Regions from separate parts of the Streptomyces sp. NBC_00554 genome, predicted to be linked through region 1. Evidence: riboswitches for the same ligand, from Rfam matches in the RefSeq annotation. Region 1 holds a riboswitch; each other region holds the start of a gene.
What was found. A riboswitch is a leader RNA that binds a small molecule or an ion and turns the genes downstream of it on or off. The one in region 1 is predicted to bind S-adenosylmethionine.

Region 1 (6,178 bases):
CCCTTGCACAGGACCGCACTTCGCGGGCCCGGGTCAGACCTCACCCCCCAACGATTGGGGGTGTGCGCCGGAACGCGTCGACCGCGGCTGAATGTATCTGTCCAACTGCCCTCTGCAACAGGTCAATCGGACGAGAATTCTGGGCGTGACCGATCGGGAATATGCGGAGAATTCGCAAAGATTCAGGGCAAGTCGGGCCCCATAAATGCCATAAACGGCTCAAAAGTGCAGGGCACTTTGGCTACTTCTTGTCGGACTTCGGGCAAGAACTCATATGCGCCCGGCATGAAACCAACATGGAAAGCGAAGCACGTTCCCCAACTGTACCGCGCTCAACCATACAGAATTGCCCCCTCCGCTTCTCTCACGGAGGGGGCAATCAGGTGAACTCTCGGTGATTGCGATTACCCAAGGTAACTGCAATCGCTGTGCGTAATGGTCAGCCTCCGGCGACGGCCGGAATGATCGAGACGCCGGCGCCGTCCGGCGTCGCCGTCTCCAGGCCCTGCTCGAAGCGGACGTCGTCGTCGTTCACGTACACGTTGACGAAGCGGCGCAGCTTGCCCTGGTCGTCCAGGACGCGGGCGGCGATACCGGTGTGGTTCTTCTCAAGGTCGGAGATGACCTCGCCGAGGGTGCCACCCTCGGCCGTCACCTCGGCCTTGCCGCCGGTGTAGGTGCGCAGGATGGTGGGGATGCGGACATTGACGCTCATGACGCGAGGCCAGCCTCTCGGAAGGAGTCCAGGTTCGGGCGGATGGTAGCGGTGAGCCCGGTGTCCGAGGCCACCGCGTCCAGGGTCTTGAGGCCGTCGCCGGTGTTGAGGACGACCGTGGTGAGGGTCGGGTCGAGCAGACCGTTCTCGATCAGCTTCTTCGCCACACCCACCGTCACGCCACCCGCCGTCTCGGCGAAGATGCCCTCCGTCTGAGCGAGGAGCTTGATCGCCTCGACGACCTGCTCGTCGTTGACGTCCTCCACGGCGCCGCCGGTGCGCCGCGCGATGTCGAGCACGTACGGCCCGTCCGCCGGGTTGCCGATGGCGAGCGACTTGGCGATGGTGTTCGGCTTCTGGGGCCGTACGACGTCGTGCCCGGCCTTGTAGGCCACGGACACCGGCGAGCAGCCCTCGGCCTGGGCGCCGAAGATCTTGTACGGCTTGTCCTCGACGAGCCCGAGCTTGATCAGCTCCTGCAGGCCCTTGTCGATCTTCGTGAGCTGGGAGCCGGAGGCGATCGGGATCACCAGCTGGTCGGGGAGCTGCCAGCCGAGCTGCTCGCAGATCTCGTACGCGAGGGTCTTGGAGCCCTCCGCGTAGTACGGCCGCAGGTTGACGTTGACGAAGCCCCAGCCCTCGCCGGCCGGGTCGCCGATCAGCTCGGAGCAGAAACGGTTCACGTCGTCGTAGTTGCCCTCGATGCCGACGAGCTCGCCGCCGTACACCGCGGCCATGACGATCTTGCCCTGCTCCAGGTCGTGCGGGATGAACACGCAGGAGCGGAAGCCGGCCCGGGCCGCGGCGGCGCCGACGGCGCCGGCGAGGTTGCCGGTGGAGGAGCAGGAGAGGGTGGTGAAGTTGAACGCGCGCGCGGCCTCGATGGCCTGGGCGACGACGCGGTCCTTGAAGGAGTGCGTCGGGTTGCCCGAGTCGTCCTTGACGAAGAGCTTGCCGGGGGTGACGCCCAGTTCGCGGGCGAGGTTGTCGGCCTGGACGAGCTTGGTCCAGCCGGGGTTGATGTTCGGCTTCTCGGCGACGTCCGCCGGGACCGGCAGGAGCGGCGCGTAGCGCCAGATGTTCGCGGGGCCCGCTTCGATGCGCTTGCGGAGGTCCTCGGTCTCGTAGGCCGAGAAGTCGTACGCGATCTCCAGCGGGCCGAAACACTCCTCGCAGGCGAAGACCGGGCCGAGCGGCACACGGTGTCCGCACTCGCGGCAGGAAAGCGCGGCGGCGGGGCCCAGATCGACGGAGTTCGCGGAATCCGGGGAGGTCACGGTGTTCGTGGTGCTTGCAACTGTCTGCGCAGCCATGGAGGGGAGGCCCTTTCTCCTCATCTTCCTCACGACGCACTTCGCCGTGAGACGGATTTGGCACCTTCCCGAGCCGGGAGCCTCACCACGTCGACGTGACAAGAACCAGCTGGAGGGTTGCCGGGGCTTCAACGGGCCGTATCCCTCTGCCCCTCTGGATGAGCGGTATTCAGTTGTACGCGCAACGACCCCCGACATGCGATGGTCATCAGCGTTGTTCAAGACTGTAACCGAAGGCCTGGATGGTGGAGAGAGCCGTCCGAACCGCGAGATGACAGCGACACACCAACCGCTGGCGCGGCGACGGGCACACGCATCCCAATGAACGCAAGGGAGAGCCGCACGTGCTGGAAGACGTCGAGCGCTGGCTGAGCACGCGCTCCTGGTCCGTGAGTGACCGCCCGCTCAAGAAGCTGATAGCCGCGAAGCGATCCACCAACTCCACGGTGAGCGTGGTCCTGCCCGCGCTCAACGAGGAGGCGACGGTCGGTGAGATCGTCTCCATCATCCGCCGCGACCTGATGACGGCGAAAGTCCCCCTTGTCGACGAGATCGTCGTCATCGACTCGGGTTCGACGGACCGCACCTCCGAGGTCGCCACCGCCGCGGGCGCCCGGGTTGTTCACCGGGACGAAATACTCCCCCGCATCCCGGCCGTGCCCGGCAAGGGCGAGGTCCTGTGGCGGTCACTCCTCGTGACGAGCGGTGACATCGTCTGCTTCATCGACGCGGACCTCAAGGAGTTCTCCTCGGACTTCGTCTCCGGGATCGTGGGGCCGCTGCTCACCGAGCCCGGCGTGGACCTCGTCAAGGCGATGTACGACCGCCCGCTGAACCTGCCGGGCGAGCCCACCTCCGGCAGAACCGCGGCCGGCCAGGGCGGCCGTGTGACCGAGCTGATGGCCCGCCCGCTGCTGAACATGCACTGGCCGCAGCTGGCCGGATTCGTCCAGCCGCTCGGCGGCGAATACGCGGCCCGCCGCTCCCTCCTCGAACAGCTCCCGTTCCCGGTCGGATACGGCGTGGAGCTCGGCATGCTCGTCGACGCCCTGCACCTCGTGGGCCTGGACGCACTCGCCCAGGTCGACGTCGGCGTCCGCAAGCACCGGCACCAGGACGGTCAGGCGCTGGGCCGGATGTCCGCGGCGATCTACCGCACGGCCCAGCTGAGGCTGGCCCGCGGGCACCTCATCCGTCCGGCCATCACCCAGTTCGAACGGGGCGAGGACGGCTTCGAGCCGCGGACGTACTCCGTGGACACGGAGGAACGGCCTCCGATGGCGGAAATCTCGGAGTACCAATCACGCAAAGCGGCGTAATCGGACGGCTGTATACGCCTCCGCCGCACCCCGTCCGTACGTTTGAGCGTTTCCGGGCCGGGCTAGGTTGAGGCGTATGGCTTCTCCGTACGGCAATCATCGGATCCTCGTCGCGTCCAACCGCGGCCCGATCTCCTACGAGCTGCGCGAGGACAACTCGCTGCACCCCAAGCGCGGCGGCGGCGGCCTCGTCTCGGGCCTGTCGGCGATCGGCCCGGACAGGGGCGCCCTGTGGGTGTGCTCCGCGCTCGGCGACGGTGACCGCGAAGCGGTACGGCGCGGGGTCGGCGAGGACGGCGTGCGGATGCTGGACATCGACGCCGAGGTGCACGCGGACGCCTACAACGGCATCGCGAACTCCGTGCTGTGGTTCGTCCACCACATGCTGTACCAGACGCCGCTGGAGCCGGTCTTCGACAAGGAGTTCCGGCGCCAGTGGGCGTCGTACGAGGCGTACAACCGGTCCTTTGCGCGGGCGCTGGCCGACGAGGCGGCCGAGGGCGCCGTGGTGGTCGTACAGGACTACCACCTGACCCTGGTCCCCGGCATGCTGCGGGAGCTGCGCCCGGATCTCCGCATCGGCCACTTCTCGCACACCCCGTGGGCGCCGGTCGACTACTTCCGCCTGCTCCCCGACGACATCGCCGAACAGGTGCTGCGCGGCATGCTCGGCGCGGACCGGCTGGGCTTCCTCACCCACCGCTGGGCGTCCGCGTTCACCGCGTGTGCGCAGGAGCTGGTCGGCGGTCTCGGTGACACCCGGGTCGGGGTGCACGGCCTCGGGGCGGACGCGGACTTCCTGCGGAGGCGCTCGCACGAGCCGGATGTCGCCGAGCGCATGGCCACACTGCGTGAGCAGATCGGCGAGGGCCGGAAGGCGATCGTGCGGGTCGATCGGACCGAGCTGTCGAAGAACATCGTGCGCGGCATGCTGGCGTACCGGCAGCTCCTGGAGGACCAGCCGTCCTGGCGCGAGCGGGTCGTGCACGTCGCGTTCGCCTACCCCTCCCGGCAGGACCTCGCCGTCTACCGCGACTACACGGCCGAGGTGCAGCGGGTCGCCGACGAGATCAACTCCGCCTACGGCACGCCCGGTTGGACCCCGGTCCTCCTCCACGTCGACGACGACTTCGCCCGCTCCCTCGCCGCCTATCGTCTCGCCGACGTGGCGCTGGTGAACCCCATCCGGGACGGCATGAACCTTGTCGCCAAGGAGGTGCCGGTCGTCTCCGACGAGGGGTGCGCGCTGGTTCTGTCCCGGGAGGCGGGGGCGTACGAGGAGCTGGGCGAGGACGCGATCGTGGTGAACCCGTATGACGTGGTGGGTACGGCGGGGGCGTTGCACGAGGCGTTGGTGATGGGAGCGGGGGAGCGCGCTGAGCGAACCAAACGGCTCGCGGCCGCGGCTACCGCTCTGCCTCCGGCGCAGTGGTTTCTTGAGCAGTTGCGGGAGTTGGAGGGGTGAGGGGTTGCTCTTCCGCTGCGGGTGCGTTGTGGCTGGTCGCGCAGTTCCCCGCGCCCCTGAAAGGGGCGCTGTTGCCGGCCGGAGTTACTCAGTGATCCTCTTTGCCAGTGACCTCAGTAGGTGTACGACTCCTGCTGGGCCGTCGACCACCAGGTCTGCCCTGTCCGCCAGTTCGGCGACCTCTGAGCTGCCGCTGCAGACCAGGAGGCCCGGGATGCCTTCGGAGCGGAGTTTGTCGACGGCGGCGAAGGCCGGGAGGTCGCCGAGGTCGTCGCCGGCGTAGAGGACCGACTCTGCTCCGGTCTCGCGGACGTACTCCAGGAGGGCCACGCCTTTGTCCATCCCCGGTGGGCGGAGTTCCAGGACCATGCGGCCCGGCTCGACGATCAGGCCGTGCCGGGCGGCCAGGCCGGTGAGGGGCTCGCGCAGCGCCTCGAACGCGGCCTGCGGGTCCGCCGCGCGGCGGGTGTGCACGGCGACGGCCCGCCCCTTCTCCTCGATCCAGGTGCCCTGCCCGGCGCCGAACGTCTCGAGGAACCCGGGCAGCTCGGCCCGGACGGCGGCGACTCCGGGGTGCGGGGCGGGGGCACTGACCTCGCCGCTCCTGGCGTCCCAGCGTTCGGCGCCGTAGTGCCCGAGAACGACCAGGTGCTCCAGTCCCGGCACGCCCGCGAAGCCGCCGTGCTCGACCGCGACGGCGGCCGGGCGGCCGGTGACCACCGCCACGGAGGCGACCCTCGGGGCGAGGGCCGCGAGTGCCGGGACCGCGTCGGGGTGGGCCCTGGCCTGCTCGGGGTCGGGGACGATCGGGGCGAGGGTGCCGTCGAAGTCGAGGCCGATCACTGCGTGGCCCGGCCGGGCGAGGATGGCGTCGAGACCGTCGCGGCCGGCGGGGGTGGTGGGGGTCGGCAGGGAGTCCGCATGGCTGGCCATACGGCGACCCTATCCGCGCGGGGGCTGGGGGCGAGTTTTTTCGCCCCCTCCGCCCCTGCCCGTCCCTTGTTCCTGGGGCTCCGCCCCAGACCCCGCTCCTCAAACGCCGGAGGGGCTGAAGATTCCCCGGCCGGAGCTGAAATCTTTCGCCCCCGCGGCAGATCTTTCAGTCCCGGCCGGGGAGAGATCTTTCAGCCCGTCCGGCGTTTGAGGACGAGCGCGTCAGCGCGATGCGGGGGTCTGGGGGCGGCAGCCCCCAGGAGCAAGGGACGGGTAGGGGCGGAGGGGGCGAAAAACCCCTACAGCAACCCCCTCACCGCTCCCCCCGGCGGGCCTCCCGCACCCTCCGCAGCCGATTCACCGTAACCGGATCATGAGCAAGCGCCCGCGGATCATCAAGCAGCGCGTTGAGCAGCTGGTAATAACGCACCGG
Region 2 (6,178 bases), 1.9 Mb from region 1:
CCTCCTCGCCGAGCTTGAGCGCCCAGCGCCGCCCGCCCGCACGGGACAGCGCCTGCAGCTTCCCGTTCGCGTCCCCGAAGTAGACGACCTCGCCGTCCGGCGACACGGCGACGCAGGGTCCGTACATGCCGCCGAGCCCCGCGGCGTCGTACTGCCAGGCGAGGGCGGCGGGATTCTGCACGCCCGCCGCGGACGCGGTCTCGGGGGACTCCGGTCCTTGCGTTCCGCTCTCCTGCCCGGGCCTGCGCAGCCACAGCCACCAGCCGGCTCCCCCGGTGGCCGCGACCACCGCCCCACCCCCGAAAGCCGTCAACAGCCGCCTCCGCGAAGGCCGTTCGGGTGCCGATGCGACAGTCGGCGCCGAAGCTCCCGTGACCGTCACCGGAGCGACGTACTCGACGCGGCTCTCTCCCTCGCCCGACTCGCGCTCCGGAAGCCACCGTTCGTCCCCCGCGGCCGTCGCCGGTGCGGGGGCGAGCCACCCCGGCCGCAGCCCTGCCCGCAGGGAGGCCGCCGTGTGCCCGGCGGCCGTGACCACTTCCTCCGGGGTGGGCCGCTCCCCGGGCTCCTCCCGCAGACAGGCCTCGACCAGCGGAAGCAAGCGCGCCGGGACCCCCGAGAGATCGAAGTCCCGCGTCATGATGCGCAGCAGGATCACCGAGTCCTGACCCTCCCCGAAGGGCTCGCGGCCGCTCGACGCGTACGCCAGTACGGCGCCCAGCGCGAAGACGTCACTCGGCGGTCCCACCTCGGAGCCGTTGCGGATCTGTTCGGGCGAGACGTATCCGACCGAGCCGACCATGGTGCCGGTGCGGGTCATCGCCGTCGCCTCAAGCGCCCGTACGATCCCGAAGTCGATGACCCGCGGACCGTCCGGTGCAAGGAGGATGTTGGACGGCTTGAGGTCGCGGTGCACCATGCCCTTGGCGTGGATCGCGGCGAGGGCCTCGCCCAGTGCGGCCGCGAAGGTGAGTACCGCGTCCTCGGGCAGCGGCCCGCCGTCGAGGACCGCGTCGCGCAGGTTCGGCCCGTCGACGAACTCCGTTGCCATCCAAGGCCGTTCACCCTCGGGGTCGGCGTCGACCACCCGTGCGGTGTACGTCCCGGTCCCGCCGACGGTCTGCGCGGCCCGTACCTCCTGGCGGAACCGGGCGCGGAAGGTGCGGTCCTCCGCGTGCTCGGCCCGCACCACTTTCACGGCCAGCCGGAGCCCGGCCCGCGACTCGGCGAGATAGACCTCGCCCATGCCGCCCGAGCCAAGCCTCCCGAGCACCTCGTACGGACCGATCCGCCGTGGATCCGTCTCCCGCAGCGCCTGCACTCCCCGCAACTCCCCTGTTTGCCGTACGGCCGCCGAGGGGGAGCGTATACGCCGTGCTCCTGTCAGGCGATTACACGGCCGGGACGCAACGCCCGTCCTCCGTACGGTAGTTCCACTTGGCGCCATCGCGGACGAGCTCCTTGACCGCGCGGACGAAACGCTCGACGTGCTCGTCCGGGGTGCCCGCGCCGAAGCTGACGCGGATGGCGTTGAGGGACTTCTCGCCGGGCGCGGCCTCGGGGGCGCCGCACTCGCCCTGGGTCTGAGGGTCGCTGCCGAGGAGGGTGCGCACCAGCGGGTGGGCGCAGAACAGGCCGTCGCGCACCCCGATGCCGTACTCGGCGGACAGCGCGGCCGCGAAGTGCGAGCTGTTCCAGCCCTCGACGACGAAGGAGATGACGCCGACGCGCGGGGCGTCGTCGCCGAAGAGCGAGAGGACCCGCACCTCGGGCACTTCGGCGAGACCCGCGCGGACGGTCTCGATGAGCTGCTGCTCACGGGCGACGAGCGTGTCGAAACCGGCCTCGGTGAGCGCCTTGCAGGCGGACGCGATCGAGTACACGCCGATCACGTTCGGCGAGCCCGCCTCGTGCCGGGCGGCGCTCTCGTGCCACTCCACGTCCACGCCGCCGTCCGTACGCCGGGACACCTTGCGGCTGGCGCCGCCGCCCGCGAGGTACGGCTCGGCCTCGCGCAGCCAGTCGGAGCGGCCCGCGAGGACACCGGAGCCGAAGGGGGCGTACAGCTTGTGCCCGGAGAAGGCGACCCAGTCGACGTCGAGGTCGCGCACCGACACCGGGTGGTGCGGGGCGAGCTGCGCGGCGTCGAGGACGATGCGCGCGCCGTGCGCGTGGGCGGCGGCGGCCAGTTCACGCACCGGCCACAGTTCACCGGTGACGTTCGAGGCGCCCGTGACGCAGACCAGGGCCGGACCGTGGGGGTCACGGCCGGCGAGGGCGCCCTCCAGGGTCGCGACGGCCTCCTGAGGCGTACGCGGGGCGTTCAGGTAGGTCACCCGCGCGTCCCGCCAGGGCAGCAGCGAGGCGTGGTGCTCGGTCTCGAAGACGAAGACCTGGCAGTCGGCCGGAAGAGCCCCGGCGAGCAGGTTGAGCGAGTCAGTGGTCGACCGGGTGAAGACGACCTGGTCGTCCGCACGGCAGTCCAGGAACTCGGCGACGGTGGTGCGGGAGTTCTCGAAGAGGTCGGTGGAGAGCTGGGACAGGTACCCCGCCCCGCGGTGCACGCTGCCGTAGTACGGGGCGTACGCGGCCACGTCGTCCCACACGCGCTGGAGGGCCGGGGCGCTGGCGGCGTAGTCGAGAGCGGCGTACGTGACCTCGCCACCGGTGACGAGCGGGACGGTGACATCCCGGCCCAGAACGGGCAGCTGGGCACAAATGGTCTGGTCGGCGGCAGCGGTGGAGACAGACATGGCGAGCTCCTGTGAGAGGCAGGGGGAATCACCGCGCGAGCGGGTACGGGGACGTACGGCTCAGCGCGGGAAAAGGTGAAAGGGGTATGCGGAGAGGGGCTCTGCGCCCTATCGCATTCGCTTGCTCACAGAAGGCTCCCTCGAATGACCAGGACCCCTGGGCTCCATCCCTCAATCGAGGGCGAGGGGTCCGCGCTTGCCGTAGACCTCGCTGCCTACGGCCTGGTCTTCACCCGGAGCACCCCGCCACGGACGGAGGGTTGCTGGACAGTCGGCCGGGGCCTCATGACTGTCACTCATGACCTGCCGAAAAACCTACGCGACCCAATCGGGGCACCGCAACCCGTGTCCGGATCCCGGAACGCGAAAGGGGCCGGGCGTCCTGCCCCGGCCCCACTCGAAACGCCACGACGGACCCGCTGGACCCGTCCCGGCCGCCGCCTACGCGTTGGTGGCCGCCACCCACCGCTCCAGCGTCCGCTTCGCCGCCCCCGAGTCGATGGCCTCCGCCGCCTTCGCCATCCCGGCGCGGATCTGGTCCGCGAGCGGTCCGGCGCCCGGCGACAGGGCCACCAGCGCCGCCGCCGAGTTCAGCAGTACGGCGTCCCGCACCGGGCCCGTCTCACCGTCGAGCAGCCGGCGCGCCACGTCCGCGTTGTATGTGGAGTCCGCGCCACGCAGCGCCTCGATCGGGACCAGGTCGATGCCGACGTCCCTCGGGTCGAAGGTCTCCTCGGTGACCTTTCCGTCCCGTACGACCCACACCCGGGACGTGGACGTGATGGTCAGCTCGTCGAGCCCGTCGTCGCCGCGGAAGACCAGCGAGGAGTTGCCGCGCTCCGCGAAGACGCCCGCCACGATCGGCGCCATGCGGGGGTCCGCGACCCCGACCGCCTGCGCCTTCACCCGTGCCGGGTTCGTCAGCGGACCGAGTGCGTTGAAGACCGTACGGATTCCCAACTGCCCGCGCGCGGCGCCCACATGACGCAGCGCCGGGTGGAACTTCACCGCGAAGCAGAAGGTGATCCCGGCCTCCTCGGCCACCTCGGCCACCCGCTTCGTCGTCAGCTCCAGGTTGACCCCGAGCTTCTCGAGCACGTCGGACGCGCCGGAGGCCGAGGAGGCCGCCCGGTTGCCGTGCTTGACGACCTTCGCGCCCGTACCGGCGATGACGATCGCCGACATGGTGGAGATGTTGACGGTCTTCGCCCCGTCACCGCCCGTGCCGACGATGTCGACGGTGTCCCCCGGCACCTCGATCACATTGGCGTGCTCGTACATCATCCGTACGAGCCCGGTGATCTCCGCGACGGTCTCTCCCTTGGCCCGCAGAGCCACCGCGAACCCGGCGATCTGCGCGTCGGTCGCCTCACCGCGCATCATCAGGTTCATCGCCCAGGCGGTGTCGTCCGCGCTCAGGTCACGGCCGTCGAGCAGGCCGTTCAGCAACGCCGGCCAGGAACGGCCCGCCGCGGTGTCGCCTCCAGCGGGGTTCACAGCGCTCATGGTCGCTCCTGGGTTCTCAGAGAGGTACGAGGGTGGACTCACCCCCGTACGTAGGGGTGAGTCCACCCTATCCAGCCCGGGAGACGGCAAAGAGCCCCGTCCATGCAATGGACGGGGCTCCAGCCGTGGCGATCAGCGAGGATCGTCGAGGAGATCAGTGGTGGCCGTGGCCGCTCGTGATCTCCTTGTACTCCTCGACGGTGGGCTTGGGGATCTGCTGGTCCTCCCCGTAGTAGCCCTTGCTGAGCTTGGCGCGCAGCTTCTGCGAGCCCTTCACCTTGCGCTCGACACCGTTCTTGTCGACCGACGGGCCGATCTGGGCCGGCTCGTACTGCTCGTGCGCCGTGAGCGTGTGCAGAGCCGCCTGGCTGAGCGGCTCGTGGATCTCGATGAACTCACCGTGCGGCAGGCGCTTGATGATGCCCGACTCGCGGCCGTGCAGCACCTTGTCCCGGTCCCGGCGCTGAAGGCCGAGGCAGATCCGCTTGGTGATGACGAACGCCAGCACCGGAGCGACGAAGAACGCGATCCGTACGAACCAGGTGATCGAGTTGATCGACAGGTGGAAGTGCGTGGCCCAGAGGTCGTTTCCACCACCGATCAGCAGAACCATGTACCAGGTGATCCACGCGACACCGAAGGCCGTGCGCGTCGGGACGTTGCGCGGGCGGTCCAGGATGTGGTGCTCGCGCTTGTCGCCGGTGACCCAGGACTCGATGAACGGGTAGACCGCGATCGCGACCAGGACCAGCGGGAAGATCACCAGCGGGATGAACACGCCCAGGACGAGCGTGTGGCCCCAGAGGTTGATCTCCCAGCCCGGCATGAACCGGATCAGGCCTTCGGAGAAGCCCATGTACCAGTCGGGCTGGGCGCCGGTGGACACCTGGTCCGGACGGTAGGGGCCCATGGTCCAGATCGGGTTGATCGAGGCGATCGCCGAGACGGCCGCGATGACACCGAAGACCAGGAAGAAGAAGCCTCCGGCCTTGGCCATGTAGACCGGCAGCAGCGGCATGCCGACGACGTTGTTGTTCGTCTTTCCGGGGCCCGCGAACTGCGTGTGCTTGTGGTAGAAGACCAGGATCAGGTGGCCGACCACCAGGCCGAGCATGATGCCCGGCAGCAGCAGTACGTGGATCGAGTAGAAGCGGGCCACGAAGTCGCCGCCCGGGAACTCGCCGCCGAAGAGGAAGAACGAGAGGTACGTGCCCACGATCGGCACGGACAGGACCGCGCCCTCCATGAAGCGCACACCGGTGCCGGAGAGCAGGTCGTCCGGGAGCGAGTAGCCGGTGAAGCCGGTGAACATGCCCAGGACGAACAGCAGGAAGCCGAACAGCCAGTTGACCTCACGCGGCTTGCGGAACGCACCCGTGAAGAACACGCGCATCATGTGCACGAACATGCCGGCGAGGAAGATCAGCGCCGCCCAGTGGTGGATCTGCCGGATCAGCAGACCACCGCGCACATCGAAGGAGATGTGCATGGTCGAGTTGAACGCCTCCGACATCAGCTGTCCCTGGAGCGGGACATAGCTGCCGTCGTACGTCACCTCGTTCATCGACGGGTGGAAGAACAGCGTCAGATACACACCCGTGAGGATGATGATGATGAAGCTGTAGAGGCAGATCTCACCCAGCATGAACGACCAGTGGTCGGGGAAGATCTTGCGCATGTTGGTCTTGGCCAGGGAGTAGATCCCCAGCCGGCCATCCGCCCAGTCGGCGACGCGCTCGCCCGCCGGTGCCTTCTCCCGCGAGGTCGACTCGCCCGAGTCGGGGGTTTTCGTAGTGCTCATCCGCGCTCCCAGAAAGCAGGACCGACGGGCTCTTCGAAGTCGCCGAGCGCCTCGAGGTAACCCTCAGCGTTCACACCGATGCGCAGCTGCGGCAGGGCGTGACCGGCCGGGCCGAAGA
Region 3 (6,178 bases), 4.9 Mb from region 1:
TCCTGGAGCAGCGGGACTACGGTGTCGGCGAAGCCGTCGAGGCCGCCCGGCGTGATGTGCGGGACGAGGATGAAGCCGTCGCTCGCGTCCGCCTGGACGAAGTCGTTGATGGTCTCGGCGACGGTGGCCGGGGAGCCGATGAACGCCTGGCGGTTGCCTGTCTCGATGACGAGATCGCGGATGGACCACTTGTTGGCGGCCGCGCGCTCCCGCCACTCGCGGGCGGTGGCCAGCGGGTCGCGGTACATCCGCACCTGGGCGCGCCCCCGGGCGATGGTGTGCTCGCCGAGGTCCGGATCGATGTCGGGAAGCGGGCCTTCCGGGTCGTACGCGGACAGGTCGCGGTTCCACACGAACTCGAGGTGCTTGATGGCGGTGGCGCCGCTCACCTGCAGGCGCCGCACCTCGCGGGAGATCTCCTCCGCCTCGGCGTCCGTGTCACCGAGGACGAAGGTCGCGGCGGGCAGGATCAGCAGCTGGTCGTGGGTGCGGCCGTGGCGGGCCAGGCGCCCCTTGACGTCCGTGTAGAACGCCTGTCCTTCCTTGAGAGTGCTGTACCGGCTGAAGATCGCGTCCGCGCCGGCGGCGGCGAACTCGCGTCCATCCTCGGAGTCTCCGGCCTGGAAGACGACCGGGCGGCCCTGCGGACTGCGCGGCACGTTGAACTGCCCCTCGATGTCGAAGTGCTGTCCCTTGTGCACGAAGGCCCCGGCCTTCGCGTCCCGCAGGAAGGTGCCGCTCGCCTGGTCGGCGACGATCTCGTCCCCGTGCCAGGAGTCGAACAGTTCATTGGCGGTGGCCAGGAACTCCTTGGCCCTGGAGTACCGCTCCTCCTGCGGGAGGAAGCCGCCGCGGCGGAAGTTCTCGCCGGTGAAGGCGTCCCAGGAGGTGACGACGTTCCAGGCGGCGCGCCCGCCGGAGAGGTGGTCGAGGCTCGCGAACTGGCGGGCCACCTCGTAGGGCTCGTTGAACGTGGAGTTGATGGTGCCGGTCAGGCCGAGGTGTTCGGTGACGGCGGCGAGCGCGCTGAGGACGGTGAAGGTGTCGGGCCGTCCGACGACGTCCAAGTCGTAGATCTTGCCGCCCTGTTCACGCAGCCGCAGGCCTTCGGCGAGGAACAGGAAGTCGAACTTGGCGCGTTCGGCGGTCCGCGCGAAGTGCGCGAAGGAGCTGAACTCGATGTGGCTGCCGGCCTCGGGGTCGCTCCACACGGTGGTGTTGTTGACGCCGGGGAAGTGCGCCGCGAGGTGGATCTGCTTGAGCGGCTTGCTCGTTGACTTGCTCATGAGTTGGGTCCCTCCGGCTCAGGCGTGGGCGGCGGCGTAGCGGTTGGCGGGGCGGGCGAGGCCCAGCAGTCCGCGCAGGGTGTCGGCCTCGTACGAGTGCCGGAAGGCGTCGCGGCGCTGGAGTTCGGGTACCAGTCCCCGGGTGATCGCCGGGAGGTCGTGGCCGGCGACGGCGGGACGCAGCCGGAAGCCGGTCAGTCCGGCCTGCTGCAACTCCTGGAGCAGGTCGGCGAGTTGCACAGGGGTACCCGTGAACACCTTCGCGTCGCTGGTGTACGGGTAGCCCGCGAGGGCATCGAGACGCTCCTTACGGGCCACGGCCGCGGCGGGGTCGTTGTCCAGGAACACCACCAGGTCACCGAAGAGGTGCAACGGCTCCTCGGCGCGTCCGGCCGCTTCCTGTTCGGTGCGGACCGCGGCGACGATGGCACGCGCCTCATCGACGTCGTGCGGAGTGACGTATCCGATGTCGGTGCTGCGACCGAGCAGCCGGAAGGGCGCGCCCGTCGTGGACTCATGGGCCAGTGCGGTGACCAGGGGCTGACCCTGCGGCGGACGGGGCGTGATCGAGGGGCCCTTGACGCTGAAGTACTTGCCCTCGAAGTCGATGTAGTGCAGTTTGTCGCGGTCGACGAAGCGGCCGGTGGCGACGTCCCGGATCTCCGCGTCGTCCTCCCAGCTGTCCCACAGCCGGCGCACCGCCTCAACGTAGTCGGCGGCCTCGTCGAAGAGGTCGACGATCAACTCCCGCAGGGCCGGGGTCTCCAGGTCCTCGATACGGAGCTTCGGGAACGAACGGCGTCCGAAGTGCGCGGCCTCGTGTCGCCGCGCGGACGCCTGGACCCGCAGTCCCGCGCGGCCGGTGCTCACATAGTCGAGGGTGGCGATGGCCTTGGAGATATGGAACGGCTCCGTGTGTGTGGCCACCACGGTCGGCACCAGTCCTATATGGCTGGTCAACGGCGCGACGCGGGCGGCGATGAGGACGGCGTCGAGTCGGCCGCGTACCTGGTCGGTGCGTCCGTCCGGTTCGCTTAGGCGCGCGGACTGGGGGCCGAGCCCGTCCTCGATGGTCACGAAGTCCAGCAGGCCGCGTTCGGCCTCGCTGACCAGATCGGTCCAGTACGAGGCGGTGAACAGTTCGTCGGGGCGGGCCACCGGTTCGCGCCAGGCGGCCGGGTGCCAGCCCGCGCTGTCGAGAGCGACGGCGAGGTGCAGTGCGGCGGAAGAAGGGGAGGAGGGAGGGGTGGGAGAGGGCAGCGAGGATGACGACGACACGACTGGGTGCCTTCCTGATCGACCGTATGAGATCACCGGGCCCTCGGGATCGGAGGGTGCGGCGGCGAGGTGACAGGTCAGGGACGACAGAGCGCGCCGGCCACGCGCTGAAGGTCGATGTGCGGCCGGGAGTACAGGTGCACGCGGCGGCGCGGGGCGAGAACCATGACACGGAGGCGGGGCACAGTCTGCACGTCCGTCACCTCCGCCCTTTCGGCTCGGCGGACTGGAGACCGCCGGCGTCGCGCTTGCGGAACCCGGGACGGGCACCGCCTGGTCGTCACCTGGAGCACCCCGCCGCGAAGGAGGGTTGCCGGTCAGCAAGCCAGGGCTTGACGCTGACGCTCATAACCTGCTGGGGACGTTACGGGAGGCCACAGCGGTGCGCAATGCCCGGAGATCATGGTCGTTCTCACATCGCCGTGCCTCCCCGGAAGGGTCAACCACCCTGCCGCGCAATCTGTTCCACCCCGCGACGCCGGCCTGAGGCGCGCCCGGTGACCACCTGGTGAGACTGCGCCGGAGGCCTTCTTGACGGCCTCACGGAGCGCACCGACACTGACGAGGACGGTCACGATTGTCAGCGCCCCTCGGGCAGGTTTCCTCTGCCCGTACGGTTATCGGCCCCGGCCCGCTGGCAGGCAACCCTTCCACCGCGACGGGGTGCCCCGGGTGACGACCGGGTTCCGCCGGTGCGGCGGGACAAGCGTGGTCTCGCGTCTCGCGAGCCCCGAGTGTGGGACCGGTGGGAATGACCAAGAGCGGTTTGACGAGGCGCCTGCACATCGATCTGTTGCGGGTCTCCAGCGCCTACTAGTCCGAGCGGTACGGACCGGTACGCAGCGCAGTCACTCCGTTCCGCCGCGGTGCCCACAAGGCGACCGTGGCCTCCTCGTCCCAGGGAGAGTCATGTCCGAGACCCTGTCCTCGCACGTCTCAAACACCGGAACGTCCCGCGTGTGTACCCCAACCACGTGCGCCCCCAGCCCACTTGACGCGATCCCGCACCCCCGGATCACCGCCACGCCCGCCACGCGCCAGCACCGCTTCCGCAGCCGCATCGGCGTCGGTCTCGCCGGCGGCTTCTACCCGGCCCCGCACCGCTACGAGTTGTATCTGTCCGCGCACTGTCCCCTCTCGCTGCGCGTCTCCATCACGCTCGACCTGCTGGGCCTCAAGGACTCCGTCGCCACCACGCTCCTGGCGCTCCCCGCCGACACTCCCCGCGCGTTCTCCTCGTTGCGCAGCGCGTACGAGGCAACCTGGCACCACTACGACGGTCCGCTGACCGCGCCCGCGCTGTGCGACCGGTGGAGCGGACGCGTCGTCAGCAATCACACGCCCGATATCCTGCGCGACCTCGCCGACCTCCTCACCGACCGGGCCGGATCCTGCCACTGCCCGCTTCGCCCGTCGGCCCTCGCCGCCGACATCGACGCCCTGCGCGACCTCCTCGACCGGGATGTCACCCCCGGCGCGCCGCCGGAGAGGCGGTCGACGGCCCTCGACCTGCTGGACCGTCAACTCGCCTCCGGCCCCTATGCGTTGGGCGAAGAACTCACCGCGGCGGATGTGGACCTCTGGGTCGCCCTCGCCCCTCTCGAAGCGGCCGGCGACCTGTCCTCGTACGCATTCCTCCAGGACTATGTGCGACGCCTCGACGCCCACCCGGCCTTCCGACGGCATCTGTGATCGGACTGCCGGGCAGGGCCTCTCGTCACGTACGGGATTCCAGGGCGGCCCGGGTGTCGTTGCCGTAGACGCCCGTCTCGTCGCCCCGGATCCCGTACCAGAGCTGGAAGCGGGCCACGGCGGCGGTGAGCGTGGGGTCGTAGGTGCCGCTCGTGGTGCCGTCGGCGTACACGTCCGGAATGTCGAGGAGCCGCTGCTGGAGCTCCGTCACCTCCGTGCCGCTGTCTCCCTCCCGAAGGGTGCCCGCGCCGTCCGGGTCGGCGGCTCCGGAAGGGGCCTGGGCGACGGGTGCCGTGGCGGACGGGACGGCACCGGACTGCGATTCGGCGTCCGCGTCGCCGCCGGGCAGCAGAAGTGCCAGGGCGAATCCGGTCAGTGCGGCTGCCGCCACTCCGACGACCACCGCGGCTCGGCGCAGACCCTTGTCGCGCCCGTCGTCATGCCTGAATTCACGCCCAAGCGGTGCGGCGCCCTTGGCCTCCGCCCCAGCGGCGTAGTCCTCGCCGACCAGGACGGGCGGCAGTTCCTCCGTCTCGCCCTCCTGCGCCCGAGGTAAGGCGATCGACTCGTATCTTTCCTCCACGTCCGCGCTCTGCTGGTCCTCACGGAACTCCCTCAGCAGTTCGGCGAGGGCCTCCGTCCGGCGGCGGCGCTGGACATACGTGGGTTCGAGCGCCGGGCGGCGCACAGGCTGCCCCCCGCGTTCGGGCGGTGTCGACACACTGCTCTCCTTCCGTGCGCGCGGTCTCCCGCCATCCCCGTGAAGAGATACGGAGGCACCGGCTCGGGAGTTCAGCCGAACACCACATCACCGCAAGCGATCGATACGCTCAATTCATCAACAGGTATTGAGCGTTTGAGCGATCCCGTGCTAGAAACCGCCGTCATGACGACTCGTTGGTCACGCCGTGGTTTCCTCGCCGCCGGCAGCGGTACCGCCCTCGCGCTCGGGGTGCACACCACCGCCGGCGCCGCTCCCCTCACCTCCACCGAGATCTCCGCCGCCGCGGACGAGTTCGCGAGCCTGCGCGCGAAATGGCGCACCCTGATCCTCGGCGAGGGCTTCAGCCCCACAGCCGAACCCTTCAAGACCCGGCTCAGCGAACTGGGCACCACCGTAGGCCAGTTGCAGGCCACCATGGCGCCCACGTCCGGCTCACTGTGGCCGGACCTCGGCTACGCCGATCCTGAACCGGACACCGACCAGGAGTCGTACGGCTACTCCGGCAACCTCAACGCCAGTTACAACCGGCTCAACACGCTCGCCCAGGCGTACACGCAGCAGGGCACCGGACTCACCGGCGACACCGGTCTCAGGGACGACATCCTCACCGGGCTCGACCACCTCTACTCCGAGGTCTACAACGAGACCCAGGTCCGCTACGGCAACTGGTACAGCTGGCAGATCGGCGCGCCGCAGGCGCTGCTCGACGTGTGCGTCCTGATGTACGACCAGTTGTCGGCCGCGCAGCTCACCGACTACCTCAACGCGGTGGACCACTTCGTACCGGACTCGGCGGTCTCCTCCTACACCGGCACGAGCACCGGCGCCAACCGGGTCGACCTGTGCCGGGTCCTTGCGCTGCGGGGCGTCGTCGGCGCGAGCTCCGCGAAGGTCGCGCTGGCCCGGGACGCGCTCTCCCCCGTCTTCCCTTACGTGAGCGGCGGGGACGGGCTCTACACCGACGGCTCGTTCATCCAGCACACCACCGTGCCCTACACCGGTTCCTACGGTTCGGTGATGCTGGGCGGCCTCGGCATGCTCTTCGCGCTGCTCACCGGATCCACCTGGGAAGTCACCGACTCCAACCGGCAGATCGTCTTCGACGCGGTGGAGAACGCCTGGGCGCCCTTCCTCTACAACGGGCTCGTCATGGACGGCGTCTCCGGGCGGGCGGTCAGCCGCGGTCTGTCCGCGTCCG

Region 2: linked by a shared signal. The riboswitch ahead of OG266_RS32695 (aminotransferase class V-fold PLP-dependent enzyme) and the one ahead of thrC (threonine synthase) in region 1 are both predicted to bind S-adenosylmethionine.
Region 3: linked by a shared signal. The riboswitch ahead of OG266_RS03055 (putative leader peptide) and the one ahead of thrC (threonine synthase) in region 1 are both predicted to bind S-adenosylmethionine.

The regions. Positions count from the first base shown of each region.
Region 1 covers NZ_CP107799.1:5,515,144-5,521,321, reverse strand. Annotated here, with positions in the region: gene OG266_RS24320 (MoaD/ThiS family protein) at 440-715, opposite strand; gene thrC (threonine synthase) at 712-2,028, opposite strand; SAM riboswitch class I at 2,046-2,193, opposite strand; gene OG266_RS24310 (glucosyl-3-phosphoglycerate synthase) at 2,373-3,347, shown strand; gene OG266_RS24305 (trehalose-6-phosphate synthase) at 3,424-4,812, shown strand; gene otsB (trehalose-phosphatase) at 4,897-5,745, opposite strand; gene OG266_RS24295 (DUF3263 domain-containing protein) at 6,059-6,178, opposite strand, start outside.
Region 2 covers NZ_CP107799.1:7,424,043-7,430,220, reverse strand. Annotated here, with positions in the region: gene OG266_RS32700 (PQQ-binding-like beta-propeller repeat protein) at 1-1,321, opposite strand, end outside; gene OG266_RS32695 (aminotransferase class V-fold PLP-dependent enzyme) at 1,392-2,753, opposite strand; SAM riboswitch class IV at 2,941-3,057, opposite strand; gene trpD (anthranilate phosphoribosyltransferase) at 3,195-4,259, opposite strand; gene OG266_RS32685 (cytochrome bc complex cytochrome b subunit) at 4,414-6,060, opposite strand; gene OG266_RS32680 (Rieske 2Fe-2S domain-containing protein) at 6,057-6,178, opposite strand, start outside.
Region 3 covers NZ_CP107799.1:648,418-654,595, forward strand. Annotated here, with positions in the region: gene OG266_RS03045 (NtaA/DmoA family FMN-dependent monooxygenase) at 1-1,286, opposite strand, end outside; gene OG266_RS03050 (LLM class flavin-dependent oxidoreductase) at 1,305-2,564, opposite strand; gene OG266_RS03055 (putative leader peptide) at 2,642-2,758, opposite strand; SAM riboswitch class IV at 2,804-2,917, opposite strand; SAM riboswitch class IV at 3,134-3,279, shown strand; gene OG266_RS03060 (putative leader peptide) at 3,316-3,381, shown strand; gene OG266_RS03065 (glutathione S-transferase C-terminal domain-containing protein) at 3,522-4,256, shown strand; gene OG266_RS03070 (peptidoglycan-binding protein) at 4,282-4,977, opposite strand; gene OG266_RS03075 (polysaccharide lyase 8 family protein) at 5,143-6,178, shown strand, end outside.